One region of the Succinispira mobilis DSM 6222 genome, then DNA from elsewhere that is predicted to be linked to it. Evidence: riboswitches for the same ligand, from Rfam matches in the RefSeq annotation. Region 1 holds a riboswitch; each other region holds the start of a gene.
The links. A riboswitch is a leader RNA that binds a small molecule or an ion and turns the genes downstream of it on or off. The one in region 1 is predicted to bind cobalamin.

Region 1 (2,271 bases):
GAAGTGTCATATTTCGTAAAGCCGTCGGCAGTAAGTTTATTTTGATTATAATAAGCTTTTGCTTTAAAATTATCATCTGTATAATTTAGTTGAACAACATTTTGTTTTGTGCCATATTTACGATTTTGTTGCAAACTACCCGTTGCTGGAACTGATTTATAAGCACCATCAAACCAAGTATCATAGCTAGCCTCTGTCTCTAAATAATTGTACATCAGTTGTAATTTATCATTGAAGTTATATTCCATTAAAATACTGTTTTTTTCTGAACCAGTAGCATCTGTGTGTTTATTACCTTTGTCTGTATTTTTAGAAATGGTGTTTACATTACCCCATTTTTCTAAATTATAGCCGACATTTAGTTTATCTGCGTTCAACGTTAAATCGTATTTTTGCTGTCCATAATTACCTACGCCAGCTGTAATGCTATTTGCAAATTCTTTTTTCATAATAATGTTAATTACGCCACCCATGGCTTCGCTACCATAAAGTACTGCGCCGCCACCTTTGATAATTTCTACGCGCTCAACATTTTCCACAGGAATAGAATCTAAATAATATTTGCCCCGCAGATTAATCGGCGAGCCATTAATCATAACTAACGTACCATTACTAACCCCACGAATAGTTATTTCATTGGACATTGTCCCAAATGCAGAGCCACCTGGTCCAAAAGTTTTATATGCAAGACCTGGAACTTTGGCAAGAGCTGTTTGAATATTGCTTGCACCTGTATTTTGCAAGTCTTTTGCCGTCAAAATCGTAGTGGAAGCAGCGACATCTACATCACGTTTTTCGCTTCGAGTTGCCGTAACCACAATTTGATCTAGAGCAAAAGTTTCTAATTGATCAACCTCAGCCGCCTGCACTTTACCGGAACAAATACTACTAAGAATAAGAGCACTTAAAAATAATCCTTGCGTTAATTTGATTTTACCTCGTCTTAAATAAGCCATTAATAAACTTCCTTTCGAAATCATTTTATATTTGTTAAGTTCCCATTTATCTCATCTTGCAGAGTCATAACTGGCAACAAAAACACAAAAAAACTAGACCCCCACCTAAGTGATACAGAGGTCTAGCAATACAAATACATTGCACCTACCTCCCTATCGCTCGTAGGGATATGGTAAAAAGTAGGTAGTTTTGCTGACTTAGGGTTAATTTAATTAGACAGCTTGTCAAAATTATTTAACCGCATTACAGTGGCGGGACCGCATCGGATTTACACCGATTTCCCAATTAAGCCTTATGGCGCCTACTTGATATTAAGTTTTCCAAAATTATTTTGATTATAAACTATATACCTAGTATACAGTCAAGTTTAACTAGCAATAGCAACTGGCATATTTTTTATTCTTCCGCTACAGAAAGATGACAATCAGCAGGCTGGGTAAAACTTTCTCCATAAGCGGCGTAAGCTAATTCTTGGACACCAAAAACTATATCTTGAGAAACGTTGTAGATGTAACCTTCGCGCGGGTAATACAGTTTCCGCTCTTTAACTGCTGTCAGAGTTTGTAAGGACGGATCTAGGAGAAATTCATTATTATGTTTATTAATATCAAAATTACCATGATCATTATACACTGGCAAAATTAAAAAATCAGGATTTACTTCTACCAAGCGCTCTTTACCTAAAATTTGACCATTTTTAATCCCCGCTTCAGCAACACCGTTTATTACTCCAGCCCGCGTACAAATGGCATCAAACGAGCTACCTATTCCGCCATATGAAGCCATCAAAGAAATCAAAACGACTTTTTTTCTTTGTGCAGGTGAAATTTTAATTACTTTAGCATCTATTTCTTGCAATTTTGCTTTCATTTTCTCAACAAGTTTTAACCCTTTTGCTTCCTCACCCAAAGTACGTGCAATTAAGAGTACATTTTCTTGAACTTCTTCGATGGTACTTGCCCCTTTACAAACCACTACCTTTAAACCTAAATCGCGTAAATTATCTACAATCTCAGCCTTTCCCCAGTTCGGGACAATAACTACATCTGGCTTCAAAGCATAGATTTGTTCGGCTGTAGGATTTTTAATCTTAGTTGGGATTTGTTTCGCTTTAGCTACGATGTTAGAACTATTAGGATCATCTAACAGATGATTTACGCCAACTAATCTAGTTGGTGGTACTAAACCTAAAACAATTCCATCTGTGCCCATTGCCAAAGTCAAAATTCTTTCTGGTTTTTTCTCAAACTTCACCACTGTTCCTTGGACATCTGTCACCTGATAGTTAAAATTAGCAACTTTTTGTTCTTTCTC
Region 2 (2,271 bases), 840 kb from region 1:
ACGCTGAAAGAAAACTTTTTGTAATTTCGTGCAGTAAGTTTGTTGGTTAATAATTGCCAAGAGTAAATTTTCTTTTTCGGCAATGAGCGCTTGGAGTTCTTGTTGGACAGTTAAATCTTGGCTGAGGCGGAGGATATATTTTAATTTTTGGATTTTTTTGCGCAAAGAGGCTTGTTGCGTTTGATAAAAATTAAGGCAGGCGGAAAAAAAGGCCAAGAAATTATCATTAAAAGATTGTTGATATTGGTATTTATTCAAACGTTGTAATTGTTTTAGGAGCTGAGCATTTTCGAAAGCCTGTGGTTTAAAGCTCGAAACAGCCAAAATACCAATATGGTCAATATTTTCTTGGGCGAGTTTATCGGCAATAGTAGCTTTAATTTTTAGAAGCTTCTCTAAAGCCACGCTATCACTTTTATTAACTAAAATCATCAACTTACTTTGGGGCCGCAAGTTTTTCAGCAAGAGCAGGTCGGAACGGGAAATTCCTTGCTCGTGAGCTTCTACAAACCAAAGCACAATATCGGCAGAATTTAACTGCGCTAAAGTTTTTTGGCTATCGGTATTTTCTGTAAAGTTAGGATTATTCGGTAAGGCATAGCCAGGAGTATCAAGAAAAGCTAGGTGCTCAAAAGGTTGTTTAGGAGTGCTGATAATAGTGTGACAAAGTAATTGCTGAATATTTTTTTGATAATTATCTTGGAGGGTTGCGCGGATTGTTTCGAACTCGGTAGGGGCAAGTGTAATGCTATTGCCGAAAATTCCAATTGCTAAATAAGATTCCTGGCCTTGGAGTATGTAGGTGGGAATAGTGGCATTAGCGGTTGTGGAATGTGGCAAGAGATTGGTTTGCAAAAGCTGGTTAAGAAAGCTAGTTTTACCAGAATTAAAGGCTCCGGCCAAGACCACGATATTTTTACCAACGAGGGAATTCATAGTTTTATACTGTGTGAATTTCGTGAATTCATGCATAAAATTGAAATATAATTCTGGGAAATTGGGTGGCGCATAACTTTTTAATTTTTCAGGAATACTTTTTTTAGCAATAAAACGGAGGATTAGGAAATCTTCTTTTTCTTCGATTTCTGGTTTAGGTAAGAGTTCAATTAGAAAGCGCGTAAAGTTATCCATCGCAATACCTCATTTATTTTAGCATAGAGCCATTATTTTTTAATTTTTTACCTTACTAGTTAATCGAAGCAAATTACAGTTTTATTAAGATGAGTAGGCGGATATTTTTTAGCAATAAGAAAAAACCAAAAGCAGCTTTGCCTTCCCAGGAGCAAAGCTGCTTTTGGTTTTTGGTAGGAGACTTTAAGAATGGAAAACAGATACTTTGCGTAGGTGGTTTTTAAAATAAAAAAACCTTTTCATAAGCGAAAAGGTATATAACAACAAAGTTCGAAAACTCAATTGGCACATATCTCCACCCCATCGCTCGTAGGGTATACGGTGATTTTTAAATAGGCAGATATCCTGGCTCAGAAGAAGTTAGGTCACAACCCAAATGACTAACTACTTCCTTACAGTGGCGGGACCGCATTAGCATTGCACTAATTTCCCTATTAAGCCTTACTAGGCACCTATTTGTCAGTATTTATTTTCCTAAGGGGATTATATAATATTGTGCAATTATTGTCAATAAATGTTAACAAAAAACATTTACTAAAGCGAAAAAATGCTACTTGACGCAGAATTGTAGTGGTTTGGTGCAAAAAAAATGCAAAGTAGCTATTTTTGGTTGATATATTTGGTAAATATTGATAAAATGGGTGTTATGAATAATTTGCAATTTTAGTGAGAGATAAATTTTAGGGGGCTTTACAGATGTTAGATATTAAATTTGTGCGTGAAAACTTAGACTGTGTGCAAGAGGCACTAAAAGCAAGAAACAATAGCTTGAGTTTAGAAAATTTTTCGCAGTTAGAACAAGACCGCCGGCGACTCTTACTTGAGGTAGAAAACCTCAAAAGTAAACGTAACCAAGTTTCACAAGATATTAGCAAAATGAAGCGTAATGGCGAAGATGCTAGTGAACAAATTTTAGCAATGCGTAATGTAGGCGATGAAATTGCTACAATCGAAGCGGATTTAAGAGCAGTAGAGGCGCAACTGAAAGAGATTATGTATAGCATCCCCAACATTCCTCACGGCAGTGTACCAGTTGGAAAAGATGAGCATGACAACCAACAAGTTAGGGCCCAAGGGACACCCAGAGAATTTGAGTTTCCAGCTAAACCACATTGGGAAATTGGTGAACAGCTAGGTATT
Region 3 (2,271 bases), 400 kb from region 1:
TCTAACAAAGCAATTAACTTAATATTATTAGCTATCGCACCTTGTCCATCCAAAAGTTCTGTAACTTTTTTTATATCTGCGCCACTTTCTACTTTAGGAATCAACAAAGTGTCGGGAGCACACTTTGCAATAAACGGAATATCTTCTAGACCATAAGTATCTAACGGATTCACCCGCACAACTTTTTCACAAGTTCCATAATCAATAGTTTTCAAAGCCTGTGCTACTAAAATTCTTGCCGCATCCTTTTCCGTTGGTGCCACGGCATCTTCTAAATCTAAGATAACCCCATCAGCTTCAAATAAATTACCCGCTAAAAGCATCGCTGGGTTATTGCCTGGCATAAACAATAAGCTTCGTCTCATTCTCATTTTAGATTTTCGCCTCCTTAATTGCCCCGCTACGCAATAAGGCAGTAACTAACCGTGCTTCAATCGTAAAGTCTACTGCCCCTCGATCAAAAGCCTTAATATCTAAACCCAAAACCTGATAATCTGCTAAAACTTTATGCATTAACTTTGTAATGGTTTCTCCATATTGTAGCATTACAATACTATCTAAATCGATATTATTATTACCACTATTGTTGGGCGTAACAACAATTGAAATATCTCCCGACTCTAGTGTTCCTGCTTTAGCCATGACAATCTCTGTTCCCATATCTTATCTCCTTATCTTTAGGCTAAATTTAGCTTTATTCAGCCATTTTCTTGTTAAAATTGTAACATTTAAACTTTTTTTTAGCAACTCTTCCTTCCGGTTAATTGGCTCTTTACTTGACACAAAAAAAATTTTTAGCTATAATCAGTTCTAGATGAATAAAAACATAGGTGCCCGCAAGGGCTCAATAGAGAAATCAGTAAAAGCTGATACGGTCCCGCCACTGTATGGAGGAGTATTTTGCACAATGCCACTGGTAAAACTGGGAAGGCGCAAATGTACGATGAATCCAAGTCAGGAGAACTGCCTATGTACAATCACCGAAATTTACCTACGAAGGATAGGGAGGGGGTTAGAAGCTAGTTTTTTCTATCCTTGCCTTTGGGCAGGATTTTTTTGTTTTTTAAGACTAACAAATTAAGAAAAGAGGTTTCTTGGATTATGCAAAAATTTATAAAATTATTATTGGCGGTGTGTTTAATGTTATCTTTCACGATGAGTGCCAGTGCTCAAGCAGCACCTACTAAAAAAGCTTTAGTTGTAGCTAGTTTTGGTACAACATTTCCAGACACTTTAAAAAATGATATCGAAGGCATTGAAAATGCTCTAAAAAAAGCTTTCCCAGATCGCGATTTTTATCGCGTATTTACTTCTAACATCGTTAAAAAACGTATTGCAGAACGTGATGGTATTGTTATTGATGACTTGAAAACAGCACTAGATAAACTTGCCGCTCAAGGCTATACAGATGTACTAGTGCAAACAACTTTGCTTACACCAGCAGAAGAGTATAACAACAAGATTTTACCTGCAATTAAAGAATATCAAACAAACAAAACTTTTCAAAAATTAGTTATTGGCAAACCTTTGCTAACTGAAGATAAAGACTTCAATCTCGTAGCCAAAGCTTTAACAACTCAAATGCCTAAAAACCTTAATTCAGATCAAAGCGTTGTGTTTATGGGACATGGTTCACCACATATGCATAATGTGGCATATGATAAATTACAGGCTGCTTTTGATAAATTAAATATCCCCGCTGTAATTGGTGTGGTTGAAGAAGATGATCATCCTAATTTCGAAGATATGCAAGCAACAATTGCCAAGCGTAAAATCAAAGAAGTAATCCTTATGCCACTAATGGTAGTTGCTGGTGACCACGCTAATAATGATATGGCTGGCGATGAAGATGATTCTTGGAAAAATCTTCTTAGTGCCGATGGTTATAAAGTAAGTGTAGTTTTAGGCGGCTTGGGTCGCAACTCTGAAATTCAAAAAATCTATGTAGCTCATGCTAAACAAGCTTTAAAAAACTAATATAAATGTAAAACATAAACAAAGAAGGTGCTGGCGCATTAAACTAGTGTGCCAGCACCTTCTTATATCTAAATTTAAAAATTTCAAAGAGTAAAAAGAGCTGACGCTAGCGATAATTTTTCATCACTAATGCGCAGCTCCTTCTTTTTAAGCTTCTTTAATCATTTCTTGCAAAACTTCATTAATAATCTGCACCAGTTTGTCTATCTCTGCTTTACTGATTATAAGCGGCGGCGCAATTCTAATAACATTGTCGGCTGTATTGTTAATAATCAAATGCTTCTGCAAGCATTT

Region 2: it holds a riboswitch for cobalamin, as region 1 does, so the genes downstream of both, SUCMO_RS0101525 (dynamin family protein) here and SUCMO_RS0105525 (TonB-dependent receptor plug domain-containing protein) in region 1, are expected to answer to the same signal.
Region 3: it holds a riboswitch for cobalamin, as region 1 does, so the genes downstream of both, SUCMO_RS0103555 (sirohydrochlorin cobaltochelatase) here and SUCMO_RS0105525 (TonB-dependent receptor plug domain-containing protein) in region 1, are expected to answer to the same signal.

What each region holds. Positions count from the first base shown of each region.
Region 1 covers NZ_KB913028.1:1,154,856-1,157,126, reverse strand. The annotation lists gene SUCMO_RS0105525 (TonB-dependent receptor plug domain-containing protein) at 1-956, opposite strand, end outside; cobalamin riboswitch at 1,123-1,277, opposite strand; gene SUCMO_RS0105520 (ABC transporter substrate-binding protein) at 1,354-2,271, opposite strand, start outside.
Region 2 covers NZ_KB913028.1:315,453-317,723, forward strand. The annotation lists gene SUCMO_RS0101525 (dynamin family protein) at 1-1,131, opposite strand, end outside; cobalamin riboswitch at 1,450-1,602, opposite strand; gene serS (serine--tRNA ligase) at 1,828-2,271, shown strand, end outside.
Region 3 covers NZ_KB913028.1:752,888-755,158, reverse strand. The annotation lists gene SUCMO_RS0103570 (HpcH/HpaI aldolase/citrate lyase family protein) at 1-371, opposite strand, end outside; gene SUCMO_RS0103565 (citrate lyase ACP) at 373-660, opposite strand; cobalamin riboswitch at 812-985, shown strand; gene SUCMO_RS0103555 (sirohydrochlorin cobaltochelatase) at 1,102-1,977, shown strand; gene SUCMO_RS0103550 (acetylornithine transaminase) at 2,125-2,271, opposite strand, start outside.